4 regions of the Cryobacterium sp. TMT1-2-2 genome follow, and region 4 is predicted to be linked to each of the others. Evidence: riboswitches for the same ligand, from Rfam matches in the RefSeq annotation. Region 4 holds a riboswitch; each other region holds the start of a gene.
What was found. Region 4 has a riboswitch for thiamine pyrophosphate ahead of thiC (phosphomethylpyrimidine synthase ThiC). Riboswitches for the same ligand answer to the same signal wherever they lie in the genome.
Positions count from the first base shown of each region.

Region 1 (5,067 bases), on a different contig from region 4:
CAGGCGGCCGTGGGCGCTTCTGCTGGGCGTTGCGGCCCAGTTCTTCGTGATGCCGTTGCTCGGCTTCGGGATTGCCGTCGCGCTGGGGCTTTCGCCCATGCTGACGGCCGGCATGATTTTGGTCGGTTCTGTGCCCGGAGGTACAGCGTCCAACGTGATGGTCTACCTCTCTAAGGGCGATACCGCGTTGTCTGTGGCGATGACGTCCGTTTCGACTTTGCTGGCCCCCGTGCTGACGCCGCTGCTCGTGCTGGTGCTCGTGGGAGAGTCCCTGCCCGTCAATGCTGGCGCTTTGTTCGTGTCGATTGTGCAGATCGTGCTGGTTCCGGTAGTGCTCGGGCTCGTGTTGCGCATGATCGTGCCGCGCCTGGTGGACCGTTTTCTCGATGTTTTGCCGCTGCTGTCGGTAGCCGGCATCACCGTCGTGGTTGCGGCCGTCATCGCCGCCAGTGCCTCCACGCTGTTGTCGATTGGCGTGCTCGTGGTCGTCGCCGTGATCCTGCACAACTCCCTCGGACTGACGCTTGGGTACTACATTGGGCGTCTGTTCGGGCTTCCGGTCGCCAGTCGCCGAGCTCTCAGCTTCGAGGTGGGCATGCAGAACTCCGGCCTGGCTGCCGCCCTAGCCGTGGCGCATTTCAACCCGGTAGCCGCGCTGCCAGCGGCAATTTTCTCGGTCTGGCATAACGTATCGGGTTCGGTGCTCGCCAGCTACTGGGCGCGCAAGGATCTACCGTCCGATGAGATTTCCGAATCCTTGCCGGTTACCGCCCGCGCCTAACCGGGGTCTGGCCAGTAATGGAACGGTGGTCGCAGCTTCACGCATTTGGCCAGATGTAAACCGAATCTACCGATAGGTACACAAGCTGGCGACGACGACAGCAATTGCGGTCGCAATGGCCGTTATCCAGGTCGGCACAAGATCATAAGGAACGCTGTCTCAGCGGAGATCCACGTGCTCACACGATAACCGGAGCGCACCGTGCTGGTGCGCCATCGATATTCAATTCCATGTGTCGAGGAGTGTATCCTGGCCCGCCGGGAGGCTGCTCGTCGCCACGTCACCCGCCCACCCGCCCGCCCGCGCGTCAGGATCCACGGTCAACCTCGCAGACTTCCGGCCGTCGCCGCCCCGGTCTCAGCATTAGCAAGTCGGTCACTCCCCCGGGGCTTTAGTACCTGCCGGACGAGGACCTACGCCGCGAACGGGGCCGGGCAGCTCCCAATTGCTCGATGGGCGACTGCGGCCGCCGCCAGGCGGCGCCGTGGTGGCCGCAACCCATAAGGAACGCATTGAAGTGGAGCTGGTGTGGGGCTGACCTGGCCGGCGCTGCCCTAGTTCATTACCAGGCCGCCGTCGACGACCAGGTTCTGCCCGGTGACCGACCGCGCCCAGGGGGAGGCAAAAAAGAGTACCGCATCCGCAAATTCGGCCGGGGTTGTCACTCTGCGTAGCGGGGTGGAGGCGGCGATGAAGTCGAACACGTCCTCGGGGGTAGCCGCGCTGGCATCCGTGGTGCGCAGCAGCCCGCCGGAGACCATGTTTACGGCGATGTTGTGCGGGCCGAGGTCTGAGGCGAGGGTGCGGGTCAGGGAGAGCAGGGCGGCCTTGGCGGCCGTGTAGTCGTGGTAGGGCACCACCGGGTTCTGAAACAGGTTGGTACCGATGTTGATGATGCGGCCAAACCCGACCTCGCGCATGCCTGCCAGCGCCTGCTGGGTTGTGTTCAGGGCACCGCGGACGCTGCCCGAAAATTGCGCCTGGAATTCGTCCCAACTGATGTCGGCAGCGCCGGAGCGGGCGTCGCCGTTGAAGCTGAAATCGACCAACGCGTTATTGACCACCGTTGTCACGCTGGAGCCGAAATGTGCCTGCGCCTGCGTGAGCATTGCCGCGACCTGGGCCGGGTCGGTGACGTCGGCCTGTACGGCAAGAGCGTGTTCAGGCCCATAGCCGGAAGCCAAGGTTTCCGCCGCTGCGGCGCTGTTGCGATAGTTGATGACCACCCGGGCGCCCAGAGCCGCGAAAGCGTGCACGATGCTTTTACCCAGGCCGCGTGCGCCGCCAGTGACCAGGACAATCTGTTCTGCTATTTGCATGATTTTCTTCACCTTGGGTAAGGCGAAAGGACGAGATCCGGCACCAAAGCAGTGCACGTAATTCTCCGTGACATCCCTTCGCTAGTTCGAACTAGATCAGGTTCAACGGGTGTCATCTCAGCCGGCCGTCATGCAGTCGGCACCCCGTGTCGCTGAAAACGAGTATACGCAACCGCCTGGTACCGGAAAATTCGCGTCCTGACAGTGAACGACGCTTTCTAGTCAGCGCTGATCTGGTGGCGGAAGCGATCGCGACGGCTGTGGAGGTTCCAGAGGTGCTCAGCGAGCACTGACGGGTCCTTCTCGGGATCGCCGGCGATGATGCGGCCGCCGATGATGAGCTGGGAGACCTGGATTCCTTCTTCTCCGAGGGCCTCGTTGAGCAGCTGTGCGTAGGCGGCCTGTCCAGCGAATGCGATTGACGTGCCGGTGACATTGCGGCCCGGGGTCACGGCGGATCCGCCGTTGACGAAGAGGATGGTGCCGCGGTTAGCGCCGAGGAAACGCATGCCGGGGAGGACCTGATGCACGGCGGCGACGGGTCCGTAGATGGAGAACTCGATTGGGCCAACGAGGTCGGCGGGAGTGGTCTCCAGAACCGGGCGCATGAAGTCCTTCTGCGGCAACGGGCTGTATTGCAGTACCTCGATCGGGCCGAGAGTTTCTGCGACCTGTTCGAGAGTGCGGGTGATGGAGGTCGGATCGCGCACGTCGGCGACGAAGCCGTGTGCTGAGATGCCCTCGGCCAGCAGTTCGGCGGCGAGGGCATCTACGCGTCCCTGGTGGCGGGCGATGAGCGCGACGGTGAAGCCTTCGGCCCCGAATCGCCGCGCGACGGCGGCCCCGAGTCCTGAGCCAGCTCCGATGATTGCGATAGTAGTCATAGCTGGTACAAGGGCCATGCTGTCCGAGAAATTCCGATACCCGCGCTGTGAGCTCCCGTGAGTGACGAGCCGTGGATTGGTAAGTCGCTCCGCTGCGTCCGGGCTTGGCCTGGCTGGTGGATACCGGGCCGGGAACGGGGCAGTTGGTGGTCAGCACCCAGCATTGACCGGATGCCGTGGACGCGACATCGAAGAGCGCCTGGTGGGTGAGGCCCAGTTTTTCACCGAGCACGAATGCTTCGCTGACGGCGATCATTGAGATGCCGAGGATCATGTTGTTGCAGATCTTTGCGGCTTGTCCGGCGCTCGGGTCGCCGCAGTGCACGATGCGCGCCCCCATCGTGGCAAGAATTGGTTCGGCGATCGCGAAGTCCGCCGCCGACGCCAGGCCGCGCGTCGAAGCAGTCCTCTCGCCGCTTGCAGCTCGGTCTCCATGTCGGCGAGGGTGAACAGTAGGGACTGTTGTTCGACGAGGAGCTAACCTTCTTCGGGCAGATAGAGACAGGATCGACAATCAGGTCCATGTAGTGCCAGAACTCGCGATGGTCGGCGTAAAACGATGTCGGGTGGGTAGACCGCGCTTACTGGTGCAGAGGAAGCCTGAACCCGAAAAATTATGTACTAGGTGATTCTCGCTGTGGCGGCCGACGCTCGCGACAACAAGTTATGGCCATCGTTGCGGTTCAGGATCAAGCAAACGCCCATCATGTACCCACCTGAATCGACCCGGAGCGATTTCTCGTTCAACCGGATGCTGTGTGAGCCTCTCCCCACCGTCTGACGCCGATGGGACGATACCACGCAGCGTTCCCGACCGCTCTCGCGAGCCCGGATCAGCCCGGGAACGCTGCGTCGTAGACCGCGCGAAGCTCGGCACTGTCGGCCCCGGTCACGCCGCATCCCGTGATCGTTCCATCGATTGCGCCGACGAGGTAGCTCTGGCCGACCTCGAAGGGCACGCCTGAGAAGTCGGAGGTCATCGTGTCGACCTGCGCCACCTCCACGCGGTCGGCGACGTCGCCGACAAAGCGCTCCGTGACCTCCAGAACAACGGTGTTGCCCTGGATCTGCAGCACCGTCGCGGCGAACGCCTGCTCCTGCGCCGCGACGGTCGCAGGCTCAAGCGGGAGGCAGCTGCCACTCGCCAGGCCTCCGCCCATGGGAGGCTGCAGCGACTCGACGGTGGGTTCCGGGCCACCGAGAACGAGAGGCGCGACGATTGCAGCGGCGATGGCGAGGCCGGCGGCGACGCCGACCACCGGCATCCACCGCCGGAACGCGCGTCGTGGCGTCTCGGGCGTGGCGGTCGTGGTGGGTGAGGATTGGTCGGTCATGATCTGCTCCATTCTGTGGTCGAGCCACGTCGGCGAGGCAGGGGGCAGCGCGCGGGCCGGATCGGCGGCGCGCAGCTGATCGCGCAGCGCACGGTCATCGTCGTGCATCTTCGCTCCCTTCGTCGTAAGTTATATGTCCGGTCGAGTGGCCGGATTTCAGTAGCTCCTGCTTGAGGCGCGCCTTCGCGCGGTGCAGCCGGATCGCCGCTGCGTTCGCGCTGATGCCGAGCACAACGGCAATCTGCGGGCTCGTCAACTCGTCCCACGCCCACAGCCGCAGGATCTCGGCATCGTTTCGACGCAAGCCGGCGAGGGCTGCGGTCACGCGGGCCGCCACGGCGGTGCCTTCATCGACGGTGGATGCTGCGGGGTTCTCGTCCGTAACGGCCGGCGGAGGGTCGATGGCGATGATGCGGCCGATGAGACGCGTGCGGCGACGCTCGGCGCGTTGGGCGTTGCTGAGGCACTGTCGAGCGACGACGATCGCCCAGGGGAGGGCATCGTCGGGAACCTCGTCGAGGCGGCGCCAGCACACGAGCAGGGTGTCGCCGATCACGTCGTCGGCCGTTGCGGCGTCGGTGCGGCGGTGCAGGTAGTGGCGCACAGGGTCGCCGACCAGCACGACCAGGTTGCGCATCCGCTTTTCGCGCTCGGTGTCGGTCACAACTCTCATACTGAGGCATGTCCGGCACGGGCGCGAGGATTTCATGCGAGGACGGACGTGGTCGACTCGCTGGATGGCAGTTTGG
Region 1 is NZ_SOGS01000009.1:20,105-25,171, reverse strand. It holds gene E3T35_RS07220 (bile acid:sodium symporter family protein) at 1-781, shown strand, start outside; gene E3T35_RS07215 (3-oxoacyl-ACP reductase) at 1,336-2,100, opposite strand; TPP riboswitch at 2,157-2,257, opposite strand; gene E3T35_RS07210 (SDR family NAD(P)-dependent oxidoreductase) at 2,319-2,984, opposite strand; partial or broken gene E3T35_RS19555 (NAD-binding protein) at 3,070-3,357, opposite strand; partial or broken gene E3T35_RS20180 (hypothetical protein) at 3,351-3,419, opposite strand; gene E3T35_RS07200 (hypothetical protein) at 3,818-4,426, opposite strand; gene E3T35_RS07195 (RNA polymerase sigma factor) at 4,413-4,982, opposite strand.
Region 1: another riboswitch for thiamine pyrophosphate. It lies ahead of E3T35_RS07215 (3-oxoacyl-ACP reductase); the one in region 4 lies ahead of thiC (phosphomethylpyrimidine synthase ThiC).

Region 2 (5,067 bases), on a different contig from region 4:
GGCCGAAGAACCGGCGGGCGGCGCCGCGCAGACCGCCGCCATCGCCGACCCCGCGGGCTCGCCGCGCAAGTCCGAGCGAATGCCAGTCGTCGATGAACATGCCCACGAGTCGCAGCCCGGCCAGTCCGCCGAGTACGAACCGAGCTGGCAGGCGCAGTACCTGGGCCAGGCCGTCGGCGAGATCGGTCGGGTCGGTCGTGGCAAGCAGAACGATGCCGGGCAGGCCGATCGCGAGTACTCTCAGCCCGATGGCCAGACCCAGCTGGGCGGAGCCCTCGGTCACCGAGATGAAGCCGAACTGCCAGAGCAGCGCGCCGGAGTCTTCACCGTAAAGAATCGTCGTGATCGATGCCATGGGCGCTGCGATCCAGACCGGCGCCGTGCGCAGCCAGAATTGGCGGGCGCTCAGGCCGCACCAGGCGAGTAGCACGGCCTCGAGCAGCAGGGCCACGCCCGCCGACACCCAGTCGATCGACAGCAGCAGCGCACAGCTCACGATGAGGGCAACGGCGAGCTTGGCCACCGGGTTGAGGCGGGCAACCACGCTGGGGCGGATGCTGGGGGTCATCAGGCTCACGGCTTTGCCACCCCCAGAGTGATCGGCGTGCCGAGTCGATACTCCTCATCTGCGAGAGCGCTGACGAACTGGGCGTCGTGGGTGACCGCAACGATTGCGGTGCCTTCGTCGAGCAGCTCGGCGAGCAGGCCCACAAGTTCCTGCCAGGTACGGGAATCCTGCCCGAACGTCGGCTCATCGAGCACGAGCAGGCGAGGGCGGGTGGCGAGAACGGTGGCGACGGACATCCGTCTCTTTTCGCCGCCGGACAGGGTGAACGGGTTGGCGTCGGCGAGGTGGTCGAGCCGCAGCCGGTGCATGAGCTCGTCGACGCGGCTGGTCTGCTCAGCCGGGCTCAGTCCGAGGGCGTGCGGGCCGATAGTCAGGTCGCCGCGCACCGTGGCGGCCAGAAACTGGTGCTCGGGGTCTTGGAAGACGGCACCGATGCGGGTGAGCAGCTGCCGGGAGCGCCACCGGTGCGGCTCAGCCGGGATGCCAGCCGCCAGGCTGTCGCTCGCGCGCACCGTTCCGCCGGCCGGTTTCAACAGACCGGCCAGGGTCAGGGCGAGGGTGGACTTGCCGGCGCCGTTCGGCCCGGTCACGACGGTGGCCGTGCCGGCGTCGACGGAGAGGGTGATTCCGTCAGCGACGACGGATGCCGCGCGTCGGCCAAACGGAACACGCCCGACCGCGAGTCCCTCGGCCCGCAACAGGCTCTGAGGATTGCTGATCGGGTGCCGCACCGGAAACCGGGGTGGCAGGGCTGGCACCCAGACGCCGGCTTGAGCCAGTCGCTCGCCCTGGATGGCGAGAATCTCGCGCGTCGGCCCGTCGGCCAGCGCACCGCCGGTCGGGTCGAGCACGATGACGCGGTCGACGACGTCCTGCCAGACCTCAACGCGGTGTTCGATGACGACGAAGGTGGCCCCGGAATGGTCGAGGGAGCGCACGACGGCGTCACGCACCTCGATGACCCCGACCGGGTCGAGGTTCGCGGTCGGTTCGTCAAGCAGCAGCAGTCCGGGCTGCATGGCGAGCACACCGGCCAGGGCCAGGCGCTGTTTCTGGCCGCCACTCAGGCTCGACGTGGGATGGTCGAGCGGCAGGTTCAGACCGACCTCGGCAAGGGCACGCCGCACGCGCGGCCAGATCTCTGCCCGCGGAACAGCCAGGTTCTCGCAGCCGAACGCCACGTCGTCGCCGACCCGGGCGAGTACCACCTGGGAGTCCGGGTCCTGCAGCACGAGTCCGACCCGACCCCGGGCCGCGGCCGCGCGCCTGCCGTCAATGAGCAGGCTGCCCGTCTCGTCGCCGTCCTCGGCGTCGCCGAGCACTCCGGCCAACGCGTGCACCAGGGTGCTCTTGCCAGCGCCGCTGGCCCCGAGCAGCAAGACCCGTTCGCCGGGCTCGATCCGCAGGTCGAGCCTCGACACCGCTTGGTTGTGACGTCCGGCATGGCGCCAGCCCCAGCCTCGGGCTTCGATCTGCACGGGCCGAATCTGCGGGCCGGGAGCGGACGCGTGCGACCGAGGGGCTGGCATCCGCTTAACTGATCGCGGCGGGTGCGCGCGAACCTTCCCGGCCGGCGGCGAATCGGCTGAGCGCGCCGGTGCGGGCCAGGCCGCGCACGGCAAGCCAGGACAACAGCCCGGCGAGCACAGTGCCCGATACGACAGCGGATACGAAGTAGACGGCCTTGAAACCGATATCCAGTGCCGCATAGCTGACGGTCGTGTCGAGCAGCCCAACGGCCACGCCGGCGCCGGCGCCGGCGAGGAGGGCGACGCCGAGACGCCAGTTGGCGTACAAGAACAGGGCCAGCACGATCTCCGCGCCGAGGCCCTCGACGATGCCCCAGATGAGCGTGGAGAAGCCCCACTGGGTGCCGATCAGCATCGATACGACGGCCGCGATGACCTCGGTGTAGAGGGCCGCACCGGGCTTGCGAATGATGAGGCCGCCGAGCACTCCGGCAAACAACCAGCCGCCGGCCAACAGGCCTTCGAGGCCGGGCGTGAACGTGAGGATCGCGCTGAGCGGCGACCAGGCGAGGCCCCAGGCCCAGAAGATGACGCCGCTCGCCACGCCAATGACGCTCGCAACGACGATGTCGACGACGCGCCAGCGAAAGTTGCGCGGCTTTTTCGCCGTCGATGCGTCGCGGCTGGACTGATTGAATGATGTCGTTGTAGCGTGCACTGTTCGTGCCCTTTCCGTAGGTGAATACAGGGCACGGGATCGAGAAGCCTCCCTGCGCTGGCATGATCCAGATCAGGTTCGACGGTCGAAGCTTGGTCAGCTTCCTCTCAGCCCGGTGTACCGGACTCCCGTGATCGTGTTCAATTCTAGTGCCCCGCTTAGACTTGCGGCATGGGGACCACGAGATGAGCATCGGCATTCTGCTCGTGCTGGCAGCGCTATACCTCGTATTGATGCGCCGCTTCATTCTGCGCCGCCGTCGTATCGCTGCGGGCCTGCCGGTGAGCGGCCCGTGGCACTTTCCGGCTTGGCTGCGGCGTCGGCTGCCACGCTGGCTGCGCCGTCGGTTCACGGAGGGCGGGTTCGCGGGTCGGTTCGCGCGTCGGCCGCGCTGGCCGCGCCGCTCCCGCTCTGCGCGCAAGCCGCGCGGCACTCGCCCGGGCCCACCTTAGGGCCACGGGCCCAGTCTACAAACTGGGCCCGTGGACGGGGCCTGGGCCCCGTCCACGGGCAGCATCAGCCGGGGGCGGCTACTTCTTCAGGGCCCGGATCACCCGGGCCAGGGCGCGGCCGGCCACGAGCAGGAACGGCACGCCGACGGCGAGCAGCGCGATGACATTCGGCTCGAATCGGGCGGTACCGCCCGACTTCACGTAGGCGCCGATCGGCAGCGACACTCCGCCCCCGCCTCCGCCGGATCCGGCACCGCCCTCACCGGCGTCGCCGCCGCCGAAGCCGTAATAGGTGAGCGCAACGGGTACGAGGGTGACGCCGTCGATCTGCACGGGGTCACCGTAGGCCGATTTCACACCGGCGGAACGGAACGTTTCTGCGAGTTTTTCCGGAAGGCTGGTCATTCCAACAGGGTAGCCGACTCGTGCCTTATGGGCGAGGCTTGAAGAACGAAGCCGGACGCACGATTCCCGCCCCGAATCGCTCGGTCACGGAGTCGACCGCCAGCTCGGCGCCCCGCCAATCCTCGTCGGGATCCCACAGCCCCACCGATCCCGACGCCGTACCCAGCTGCTCGGCCCGCACCCCGATCAGGCGCACGCGGATGCCCGACGCGGCCAGTAGGTCGAACGCGGCCACGGCCTCCTCGTAGATGCGCCGCCCGACATTGCTGGGCTCGGCGAGGGTGCGCGAACGGGTGACCGTGCTGAAATCGGTGTAGCGCAGCTTGAGTGACACGCGCCTGGCCACCAGATCGCCCCTCCGCAGCCGTGCCGCAACGAGGTCACACTGCCGCAGCAACTCGCTGCGCAGTCGGTCAATGTCGGTCACGTCGTGCTCAAACGTGACCTCGTGGCCGACGCTCTTCTCCTCCCGCTCGAGCGTCACCGAGCGCGGGTCACGCCCCCAGGACAGCTCGAACAACTTGTGACCGGATGCCTCCCCCAGCGTCCTTTTCAGCACGTCCAGCGGCGCGTGCGCGATGTCGCCGATGAGTTTCAGGCCGAGGCGGGTCAGGGTCTGCTCGGTGGCCGCCCCCACGCCCCACAGGGCCGTCACGGGCAGCGGGTGCAGGAACTCGATCGTTTCGTCGGCCGGAACGACGAGCAGCCCGTTGGGTTTGGACAGGCCGGAGGCAAGCTTGGCGACGAACTTGGTGGATGCCGCGCCGACGGAGCAGACCAGCCCGGTCTCGGCGAGCACCCGCGCGCGGATGAGTTCGCCGATCACGGCCGGGGAGCCGAACAGATTGGTTGCGCCGGCCACGTCGAGGAAGGCTTCGTCGATGCCGAGCCGTTCCACGAGCGGGGTGACGTCGTCGAAAATGCTCATCACCCGGGTGGAATAGTCCCGGTAGAGGCCCATGTGCGGCTCGAGCACGATCGCGTTCGGGCACTGCCGCAGGGCGAGTGCCATCGGCATCGCTGAGTTCACGCCGTAGCGCCGCGCAATATAGTTGGCCGCCGTGACGACCGACCGACCCCCGCGGTGGCCCACGATCACCGGCAGGCGTACGTATTCGGGGTGCGACAGCAGCTCGACCGACACGAAGAACGCATCGAGGTCAACGTGCAGCACCGTCGCTGAACGGTCATCGACGTCGTCCGCCGAAATCTGCCGCCCACTGCCGTCCTGTCTGCCCACCGAAAAACCCTAACCCGTTCCGGTCACGAACGGCTAGCGCACAACCTTTTCGGCGCCGGCAATGCGCTGCGCGAAGTAGATGGGAATGATCGAAACCAGCACGAGCACCACGGCGATGACGTTGACGACCGGCGCCTGGTTGGGCCGGAACAGGTTGTCCAGAATCCACAACGGCAGGGTCTTCACACTCGATCCGGCGGTGAACGTCGTCACGA
Region 2 is NZ_SOGS01000013.1:110,056-115,122, reverse strand. It holds gene E3T35_RS08695 (energy-coupling factor transporter transmembrane component T) at 1-568, opposite strand, end outside; gene E3T35_RS08690 (ABC transporter ATP-binding protein) at 574-2,097, opposite strand; gene E3T35_RS08685 (ECF transporter S component) at 2,102-2,755, opposite strand; TPP riboswitch at 2,788-2,897, opposite strand; gene E3T35_RS08680 (hypothetical protein) at 2,941-3,207, shown strand; gene E3T35_RS08675 (hypothetical protein) at 3,286-3,612, opposite strand; gene dinB (DNA polymerase IV) at 3,638-4,852, opposite strand; gene E3T35_RS08665 (ABC transporter permease) at 4,886-5,067, opposite strand, start outside.
Region 2: another riboswitch for thiamine pyrophosphate. It lies ahead of E3T35_RS08685 (ECF transporter S component); the one in region 4 lies ahead of thiC (phosphomethylpyrimidine synthase ThiC).

Region 3 (5,067 bases), on a different contig from region 4:
CACCTCGGTGGCTGTGACCGTTGAGCCGTCGAAAAGGGCGACGCCGGTGACGCGGGAGGAGGCATCCGCTGAATTCTCGTGCAGCAACCCGCTGGCCTGCACGCGTATGACGGCGTCCTGGCCGTGGCGCGCGAGCTCCAACTGGATGCACTCGGTGAGCCGGCGCGGGTCGACCTGATGGTCTTGCTCCACCACAAAGGCGCCAGAAATCTGGGGGCTGAGCAACGGTTCGAGCACCCGCGCTGCGCGAACGGTGATGGCCTCGACGCCCAGTCCGTTGACTACCTGCACGCCGTGCAGGTCGGCGAGCGCCTGCCGGTCGGCCGCGTCTGCGCCCACATTCAGGGTTCTCGTACGCTGGTAACCGGTCAGGTAGCTGTCGGGCGCGAGCGAGTCGATGAAGCCGGGATACAGGTTCGAGGAGGCGAGCATGAGCTCGAGCAACGCCTCCTCCTGGTAGTGCAGTTCGCTGACCGCGGCGAGCATTCCGGCCGCAGCAAAAGTGGCACCACCGGCCGGATCCGGGTCGATGACGGCCACCGTGCGGCCGGACTGCGCTACAGCCCAGGCGATGCCGAGCCCGATCACGCCGCCGCCGATGACGGCTACGTCGACCGTACGCTGTGCGCGCCGCTCACTCATCGTGTGCACCGAGGCCGGGCCGAAGCCCTTTAGGGTTGGTCGCATGGACCCGATCACCGCCCGGCTGTATCTCTGCACCGATGCCCGTACGGAGCGCGGCGATTTCGCCGACTTCGTGACGGCCGCGTTCGCCGGCGGGGTCGACATCATCCAACTGCGGGACAAGACCATCGATGCCGCCGAGGAGCTCGACTATCTCGAGATTCTGCGTTCGGTCGCCGACCGACACGCCCGGCTCTGGGCGGTCAACGACCGCGCGGATATCGCCGTTCTCGCTGGAGCGCCGGTTTTTCATGTCGGCCAGACGGACCTGCCGCTGCCCGCCGCCCGCACGCTGCTCGGCGACGCGGCCCGCATCGGCTTGTCGACCCATACCACCGGACAAGTGGATGCCGCTCTCGTAACTGACCGTCTGGATTATTTTTGCGTCGGCCCGGTCTGGGCCACGCCCACCAAACCCGGTCGGGCAGCGGTCGGAACCGGTCTGTTGCGCTATGCGGCCGAGCAGAGCGCATCCGCTGGCAGCCTTCGCCCGTGGTTTGCGATCGGCGGGATCGACCTCGGCACCATCGACCAGGTGGTCGAAGCCGGCGCCACCCGGGTGGTCGTGGTGCGCGCGATCACCGACGCCGATGACCCGACGGATGCCGCCGAGCGGCTTCTCGCCAGCCTCCCGCCGCTCGGCTAGTCGCGCCCACGTCGTCGCCCCGTTCATCTCATGCCCGCAATCAGGGCAGAATTCGCACGGTCGAAAAGTCGATGAAAGTGGTGGATCGGCCCGTTTCCCTGCCCGACCTCGAGCTCGTCGGCGTGGGCCAGGGCGTCGTGGAGCCAGTCTTTCACTTCGGCCAGGGACTTCGCCCAGTTACCGGTTCTGGCCTGCACCGTGGCCATCGCCGAGGAGAGTGAGCATCCGGTGCCGTGGGTGTTTGTGGTGCGGATGCGCGGCAGGGCGACCTCGACCACGCACTGGGCAAGCAGCCCGTGGGTGTTGACCAGGGCATCTGGGCAGCTCGTTTCGTTGAGATGGCCGCCCTTGACCAGTACGGTAGCACCCGTGCTGTCCGACAATCGTTTGCCCTGCGCGAGGGCCTCCACCCAGTTGGCGGCCGGCGGCTCAGCGAGCAGAACGGCCAGCTCGGGAACGTTGGGCGTGACCAGGTCAACGTGGCAAATCAGGTCGCGCAGCGCCTGCTCGGCTGCCGGGTCGAGCAGGCGGTCGCCGCTCGTTGCCACCATCACCGGGTCGAGTACGACCAGCGGCGGACGGCACCGGAAGAGCCAGTCGCGCACCTCCGTGATCACATCGAGCTGCGCAAGCATGCCGATCTTCACGGCGTCGATGGTCACATCGTCACTGACAGCATTCAATTGCTCGCGCAGAAAATCGATCGGCGGGATGTGAACCGAACGCACGCCGCGCGTATTCTGCGCCACCAGCGCACTCACCACAGCCATGCCGTAGCCGCCGTTGGCCGCGATGCTCTTGAGGTCGGCCTGGATGCCGGCACCGCCGGTCGGATCGGTACCCGCGATACTGAGGACTCGGGGAATCTGCCGCAGGGCAGGCTGGGTTCGATCGATCATCCGTGACATTCCTTCGCTAGTACTAACTAGACAGGTTCAACGGGTATTGATCTCAGCACGCACAGTCTGTGCGGCACCCCGTGTCAAGACTCCAGCCTATACGCGCGCCGGCCGTCAGCACACAAGGGGTCGGGCGGTCGCAACCGCCCGCCCTGGTAACACGGATCTAGTGCACCGACTTGCGCTCGTAGAGCGCCCGTGACCAGCCGTAACTGGCGGCCACGATCACAAGGCACCACCCGATGGCGAACACGGGGTTCCAGCCGAGTGGGGTGCCGAGCAGCAGCCCGCGAGTTGTCTCGATGAACGGAGTGAAGGGCTGGTACTGTGCGAACCACTGCAGCCACACCGGCATCGAGTCGGTCGGCACGAAGCCGCTGCCGAAGAGCGGCAGCACGGTGAGAACGAGGGGCATATTGCTCGCCGTTCAGGAGTTTGTCGACCGCCGAAAACTGGCCGGTGCGGCCGATGACGGCGCGCACGCCGTCCTGGTCGCGCACGTCGAATGTTGATATTTTCCCATTAGGTACGGGCCCACACCGTAACGGCCTGCTCCGATGCCTCCGGAGCGCTCTCGCCGACGAGCTCATTGCGCACGTGGCCATCTTTCGACGACAGGTCGAGCCAGGCCGGCACGCCCGGCTTGACGCCGATGGTGACCTGGCCGAATCCGCTCTCGACCTGCACAAAACCGCATGAAACCTCCCGCAGCGGGATGCTCCCGTATACGGTCTTTGCCGAAACGGATGCCTGCGCTCGCGTGATTTCCAGGTCGCCGTAGGACAGTTTCGCGTCGAGGTCACCGCCGACTTCATCGATCTGCGCGCTGCCGTGGGGCGCTTAGAGTACGGCGTCGCCGGAGACCGTTCCGACCCGGATCTGGCCGTGGTCGGCGGTGATGTCGGCCGCACCCTCAATTGTGCGCACCGTGGCGTTGCCGTGTCCGGCACGCAGGGACAAGTCTCCGGTGGTATCGAGATCGACCGGACCCATCGAGGCTTTGAGGCGGGTGGCCCCGAGTCGGCCGACCGTTCGGACCCCGCCCACCGAGACCTCGGCGGTGAGCCGCGACCCGCTCGGCAGCAAGTCGCTCGGCCGCAGCGCGCGTATCTGCGCTGCCGTTGTCGGCGGCATCCGCTAGCTGGTGCTGCAGGTCGTTGACGTACTGTCCGAGTTCCATATCACCATGGTGATACCACGGCGGTTAGTCATAATAATGTCATGCTGGTCGGGGCTTCGGCCGACAGCTCGCGGAGCGCCGCCAGATGGCCGTCGATGGCCGCGCGGCCGCGCCGGGTGAGGGCCACGCTGGTGGTGCGGCGGGCATCCGCTCGTGCTGGCGAGGCTTGTTTCACGGTCACGACGTAGTCGAGCTCGATCAGGTTGCGGATGGTCTTCGAGAGCGTCGCCTCGGTCAGTTCCAATGTGGCGGCGATAGTGGTGAATTCCGCGGCGCCGGTCGCCCGAAGCAGCGCGCACAACCGCAGACGGGTTGGCGCGTGGATTGCGTCGTCGAATCGGGAGTCAGCAGCCACGGAGCAGTTCCCGGGCGTTCGCGAGGTCATAGAGTGCTGAGCTGACGAGGGCCATGACGAAGACGACCGCAGTGGTCAGGACAATCCAGGCGCGCTGGTCAGTGACCTCGAACACGATCGAGAGCACGAATGCTCCGAGCATGACGACGCTCAGCACAATGAGAATCATCAGGCTCAGCGGGCCGGCCGGGCCGGGAATCCGTGGGTGCGCTTTCAGATTCCATGCCGGTAAGTCAATCACTTGCCGTTTCGTTAAGCAAAAATCGGACTGCGGGCTGGCCCGACCAGGGTTCGCGCGGTCGTCTCGTTCAGGTCAAGGGTGGTCGCGCCGCTGGCGTACGCGCCGCCGTCAGGGTGCGCTCGCGCATCGCGAGGAACAGCGGAAAGGTGAAGGCGAAGGCCGTTAGACCCGAGAGAACGACGTAGAGCCAGCCCCGCTTCATGCCGAGGCGTCGCGCCTCAACGATGATCAGGATACTGCCAGCCACCGCGGCGATGAGCAGGTCGACGGTGAGTGACGACACCGCCGGCCCGCTGTTCACCCAGTCGCCAACGAAGTCGCGCAGCTGAATGATCGCGACCACGTTGTAGGTCCAGGTGCCGGCGAGCCCGGCTAGGCCGAGCGCCAGGTAGACGAAAGCGAGCGGGGTCCAGTGTTTGGTCATGCCGACATTATGCTCGCCAATCATTGGCGTCGAAGTCGCCGGCCCACGCAGAATCGGACTAGCGCCGGGTTTGGCTTATCGCTGGGCGAGCCAGGCGGCAACGCGGCCGTTGAACCAGTCGGGGCGTTGCAGCGGGATTCCGTGGCCGCAACCATCGATAATCTCCAAATCGCTACGCCTCTGGCGCCACGGGCTGGCCGTCTCGAAGAGTGGCCAGGAGAGCTGCCGGCGTTTCGGGATCGTCAAGACTGATCGCGAACTGCTTTTCGTTCCTGGTCGTCACAATCAGCCCTGGTCCCTTCCTCAGAATGACAGCGGATCGTCCGGGCATGATTCGGTAGCCCCACCCGCCCCACTCGGCTGGTCGAAGTTCGGCGGCCTCGACAACGTCAATGGCGTCTAAGCGGATGCGTTTCAGCGGAATCCGAAATAGCGCCGAGACCACCCGCAGGCCGCGCCAATCGGCGGTCACGCGCAGACGAACGAACGAGGCAACCAGCACAATGGCTGCAGCCATGACTGCTATGCCGACGATCTGGTCGGAGGCGCGCCCGTCGATGACCGCTGGTGCATAGATCACGGAGCCGAGAACGATCAGTCCAATCGCCACCCAAAGGAACATGTTTCCCGTGATCGTT
Region 3 is NZ_SOGS01000006.1:13,353-18,419, reverse strand. It holds gene thiO (glycine oxidase ThiO) at 1-642, opposite strand, end outside; gene thiE (thiamine phosphate synthase) at 686-1,330, shown strand; partial or broken gene thiD (bifunctional hydroxymethylpyrimidine kinase/phosphomethylpyrimidine kinase) at 1,396-2,238, opposite strand; TPP riboswitch at 2,221-2,320, opposite strand; gene E3T35_RS04080 (ABC transporter permease) at 2,396-2,644, opposite strand; gene E3T35_RS19450 (hypothetical protein) at 2,752-2,916, opposite strand; gene E3T35_RS19445 (hypothetical protein) at 3,070-3,363, opposite strand; gene E3T35_RS04060 (transcriptional regulator) at 3,438-3,764, opposite strand; gene E3T35_RS04055 (hypothetical protein) at 3,754-4,005, opposite strand; gene E3T35_RS04050 (DUF2834 domain-containing protein) at 4,073-4,429, opposite strand; gene E3T35_RS04045 (hypothetical protein) at 4,602-5,067, opposite strand, start outside.
Region 3: another riboswitch for thiamine pyrophosphate. It lies ahead of thiD (bifunctional hydroxymethylpyrimidine kinase/phosphomethylpyrimidine kinase); the one in region 4 lies ahead of thiC (phosphomethylpyrimidine synthase ThiC).

Region 4 (5,067 bases):
TGGTCGTAGGCCGGGGCGATGTCGGTGGCGAGCGGGCCGAGCGTGTAGAACGGGGCTTCCTCGCAAAGTTCCTCCTCGAGGCGCACATTTTCGACGATCTTATGCATCGGCACGTGGCCGGGGCCTTCGATCATCACCTGCACGCCGTAGGATTTGGCGACTTTGGTGAGCTCGCCGAGGGTGCGCAGCTCGGCGAACTGGGCCTCGTCGTTGGCGTCGGCGATGGAGCCGGGACGCAGCCCGTCGCCGAGCGAGAAGGTCACGTCGTAGCGGCGCAGAATCTCGCACAGCTCCACGAAATGGGTGTAGAGAAAGCTCTCCTGATGGTGGGCGAGGCACCAGGCGGCCATGATCGAGCCGCCGCGGGAGACGATTCCGGTCACCCGATTGGCGGTGAGCGGCACGTAGCGCAGCAGCACTCCGGCGTGCACGGTCATGTAGTCCACGCCCTGCTCGCACTGCTCGATCACGGTGTCGCGGTAGATCTCCCAGGTGAGCAGGGCCGGGTCGCCGTTGACTTTTTCGACGGCCTGGTAGAGCGGAACGGTGCCCACCGGAATGGGCGAGTTGCGCATGATCCACTCGCGGGTGAGGTGGATGTCCTTGCCGGTGGAGAGGTCCATCAGGGTGTCGGCGCCCCAGCGGGCGGCCCAGACCATTTTTTCGACCTCTTCGGCGATCGACGAGGTCACGGCGGAGTTGCCGATGTTCGCGTTGATCTTCACGGTGAAGGCCTTGCCGATGATCATCGGCTCGCTCTCGGGGTGCATGCGGTTGGCCGGAATGACCGCGCGGCCGCGGGCTACCTCGTCGCGCACGAGCTCGACAGAGACGCCCTCGCGGGCGGCGATGTAGGCCATCTCCGGGGTGACGATGCCGGCCCGGGCCCAGACCAGCTGGGTCGCAGCGCCGTCGATGGGCAGCGGATGCTCCCACCCGGCCCGGGTCTTCGGCAGCCCCTTCTCGAGGTCGATCGTGGCCGTGTCATCGGTGTATGGGCCGGACGTGTCGTACAGGTCGAAGTGTTCGCCGTTGCTGAGGTTCACCCGGCGAACCGGAATTTCGAGCCCTGGCCAGGCCGGCACCGGTTCGTAGCGTTTGCTGCTGCCCTGGATCGGGCCGGTGGTGACGGTTTCAGACATGGAGATTTCGTCAAGTGTGCGCATGTTCTCGAACTTCCTACGCCGGCATTACCCGGACAGGTTCAACGGTCGACGGCCCTGGCCGTCCTCTCAGCTCGCTGGTGCGCGCTCCCGTGGGTTGTGTGTCTTCTGACTCCTTCACCCTAGCGTGAGTCCTGTCCATGCTCGCGGCGGCCGGCGTGCTGGCGGCGCGCCGGGCATCCGTTCAGCGGGCGAGGGAGGCGAGTTCGGCGCGGGTCGAGGCGCCGACCTTGCGCAGCAGGTTGGCCACGTGAAACTTCACGGTGTTCTCGCTGATGGTCAGCGCCTCGGCAATCGCCTTGTTGCGCGCGCCCGACGCCACAAGCTCGAGCACGCCGCGCTCGCGCGGGCTGAGGCCCCAGGCTGCCGCCGCCGAAACGGATGCCGTGGGCGCGTCGAGCGGCAGCGACACCGCCATCTCCGACCCCCAGCCGGCGGTCGCCTCGACACCCAGCGTTCCGCTGAGCGCCACGACGCGGGCGGCCAGCTGGCGAACGCTCGGAACCTCGGCGTCGAGGTCGCCCGGTCCGTCGTCGCGAATGCGAATCAGCAGGTTGCTGCCGTCGCAGTCCCACTGAACGCGCACCCGCGCGACCCCGGTCTGCTCGACTAGGGCGAGCACGGCGCCGCGCACGATGGCCCTGGCCTCGTGGGCGACTTCGCCGGGCAGCGCGCGGCCGTTGACCGGCGGCTCGATGAACTGCACGTCGAGGTCGCCGAAGCGCACCAGCGGACGCAGGTCATTTTTGAGACGTTCGAAGGCGCGGGCAACAGGTTCTTCGGTGAGGCTCCGGTCGAGGTCGCTCACCGCGCGCAGGGCGACCATCGCCGCGGCGGCGAGTTCGGTGGCCTTCTGGCGGGCAGCGGTGTCACTCGTGCTGCTCGAGCGCAGCACGGCGAGCAGGGATTCCAGCGTGGTCGCGTGCGCGTCCGTGAGGTCGGCGATGAGCTTGGAGCGTTCGGCGGCCATGCTGCGCGCGGTCTGCACGGGTGAATCGGCGAGGAAGGTCATACGGATAGCCTATCCGAACCGTCCGTGGAGCCTGCCCGGAGCCATTCGTTTGGGTAGTAAAACCATTCGTTTGGCGGGCCGCACGCCCACTCGAAAGAGTGAAGTATTGACCCATGACCGAAACTACAACCACCCCCACCACAGCGGATGCCCTCGGTCTCATTTTCGCCGAGAATGGCCGCGTCGTGGACGCGCTGCGGGCGGCATCCGCTTCTGTGGTGCTGGATGACGCGGCGAGTCTGCTCGCTGTGGCACCGCGGGTGTTCGTGCTGGGAGCCGGCCGTTCCGGGCTGGCATTGAAGATGACCGCGATGCGGCTCATGCACCTGGGCCTTGACGTGCACGTGGTCGGCGAGGTCACCAGCCCGGCGATTGCGCAGGGCGACCTGCTGCTGGTGGCCAGCGGATCCGGAACGACGGGCGCCATCGTGCGCGCCGCCGAGACGGCTCACGGTGTGGGTGCGAACATTCTCGCGCTGACCACGGCGCCGGAGTCGCCCCTCGGGCACCTCGCCGCGGTGACCGTGGTCATCCCCGCGGCCGCCAAGCAGGACCACGCCGGGCAGGTGTCGGCGCAGTACTCGGGCGGGCTGTTCGAACAGTCCGTGCTGCTGGTGGGCGACGCCCTATTCCACACGCTCTGGCAGCGAAGCGGTGCGACGGCCGCCGAGCTCTGGCCGCGTCACGCCAACCTCGAGTAACAAACCGGATAGGGCCCAGGCCCCGTCCCGAAAACCACAGACCGCTTACCCCAACTGAAAGTAGAACCCCATGAAGCTTCAGGTAGCAATGGACGTACTGACCACCGACGCCGCGCTCGCGCTCGCCGCGCAGGTCGCCCCGCACGTCGACATCATCGAGCTCGGCACCCCGCTGATCAAGGCCGAGGGCCTGCGCGCCGTCACCGCGATCAAAGCCGCGCACCCCGACAAGATCGTCTTCGCCGACCTCAAGACGATGGATGCCGGCGAGCTCGAAGCCGACATCGCCTTCGCCGCCGGCGCCGACCTCGTGACGGTGCTCGGCACGGCCGGAGACAGCACCATCATCGGAGCCGTCGCCGCCGCGACCAAGCACGGTAAGGGCATCGTCGTCGACCTGATCGGCGTTGCCGACAAGGTCACCCGCGCCCGCGAGGTCACCGCGCTCGGTGCCCAGTTCGTCGAAATGCACGCCGGACTCGACGAGCAGGCCGAGCCCGGATTCTCGCTCGCGAAGCTGCTCAACCAGGGCGAAACCGCCAAGGTTCCGTTCTCGCTGGCCGGTGGCGTGAGCCTGGCGACCATCGCCTCGGTGCAGCGCGCCGGCGCATCCGTTGCCGTCGCAGGCGGCGCCATCTACGGCGCCGATGACCCGGCCGCCGCCGCTGCCGCCCTGCGCGCCGCGATCATCTAGAGTCGCGTCTTCTCGGTGCCGTCCCGCTTCGCGCGGGGCGGCACTTTCGCGTTAACGTCCCGGTCGCATCAAGCGGATGCCCGCGCCACGCGCCGGAATCTCGGTGGGCGCCGCTAGGCTGGTGGCGCCCAGACCAGGTGGCGGCATCGTCGCCGCGAGAGGACGCGCACCCCGCATGACCAGCACAATTTTCGACCGAGCCCGGCCCGCGGCATCCGTTGTCGCAGCCTCACTCGTCGGCACCCGGCAGGGCTCCTTCTGGCTCGACGACCTCGCGCCGCGTGCGAACTACCCTCGGCTCTCCGGCAACCTCAACTGCGACCTGGCGATCGTCGGCGGCGGCTACCTCGGCTTGTGGAGCGCGGTGCTGGCCAAACAACAGAATCCGGCGGCGCGCGTGGTGCTGCTGGAGGCGCGCACGGTCGGCTGGGCGGCATCCGGTCGCAACGGCGGTTTCTGCGAGGCGAGCCTCACCCACGGCGAAGAGAACGGGCGCACGCGCTGGCCGCAGGAGATCGACCGGCTGACCGAGCTCGGTAATGAGAACCTCGACGAAATCGAGCGAGCCGTGGCCGCACTCGGCCTGGACTGTGATTTCGAGCGCACCGGCGCCATCGACCTCGCCATCGAGGAGCACCAGGTGGAGTGGCTGCGCGAGGAGACGGCCGACGAGAACACCGTGTTTCTCGACCAGGCGGCCGTGCAGGCCGAGGTCGCGTCTCCGACCTACCTGGCCGGGGTCTGGCACAAGCGCAGCAATGCTCTCGTGCATCCGGGCAAGCTCGCCGCCGAGCTGGCTCGCGTGGCCACCTCCAGCGGGGTCGAAATCTTCGAGAACTCGCTCGTGCAAAACCTCGACACGACCGGACTGACCGCGGCGCAGGGCACCCGGGTTGTGACGGCGGGCGGCTCCGTGACTGCCCAGAAGACGGCTCTGGCCACAAACGTCTTTCCGTCGCTACTCAAGCGCAACAAACTCGCAACCGTGCCGGTCTACGACTACGTGCTCATGACCGAACCACTGAATGCCGACCAACTCGCCGCGATCGGCTGGCAGCACCGGCAGGGGCTCAGTGACCTGGCTAACCAGTTTCACTACTACCGGCTGAGCGCCGACAACCGCATTCTGTTCGGGGGCTACGACGCCGTCTATCACTATGGGCGTAAAGTACGCAGCGGGTATGAGAACCGCCCCGAGACCTTCGCCAAGCTCGCGAGCCACTTCTTCACGACGTTTCCGCAGCTGGCCGGGGTGCGTTTCAGCCATAAGTGGGCCGGTGCCATCGACACCTCCACGCAGTTCTGCGCGTTCTTCGGCCAGGCGCGCGGCGGGCGCATCAGCTACGCGGCCGGATTCACCGGCCTCGGGGTCGGCGCCACGCACTTCGCCGCTCAGGTCATGCTCGACCAGCTGGCTGGCCGCGCCACCGAGCGCACTGAACTGGCCATGGTGCGCGGTCGTCCGCTGCCGTTTCCGCCGGAGCCGATCGCATCCGC
Region 4 is NZ_SOGS01000027.1:170,308-175,374, reverse strand. It holds gene thiC (phosphomethylpyrimidine synthase ThiC) at 1-1,166, opposite strand, end outside; TPP riboswitch at 1,160-1,268, opposite strand; gene E3T35_RS18715 (LuxR C-terminal-related transcriptional regulator) at 1,348-2,175, opposite strand; gene hxlB (6-phospho-3-hexuloisomerase) at 2,289-2,876, shown strand; gene hxlA (3-hexulose-6-phosphate synthase) at 2,947-3,570, shown strand; gene E3T35_RS18700 (FAD-binding oxidoreductase) at 3,746-5,067, shown strand, end outside.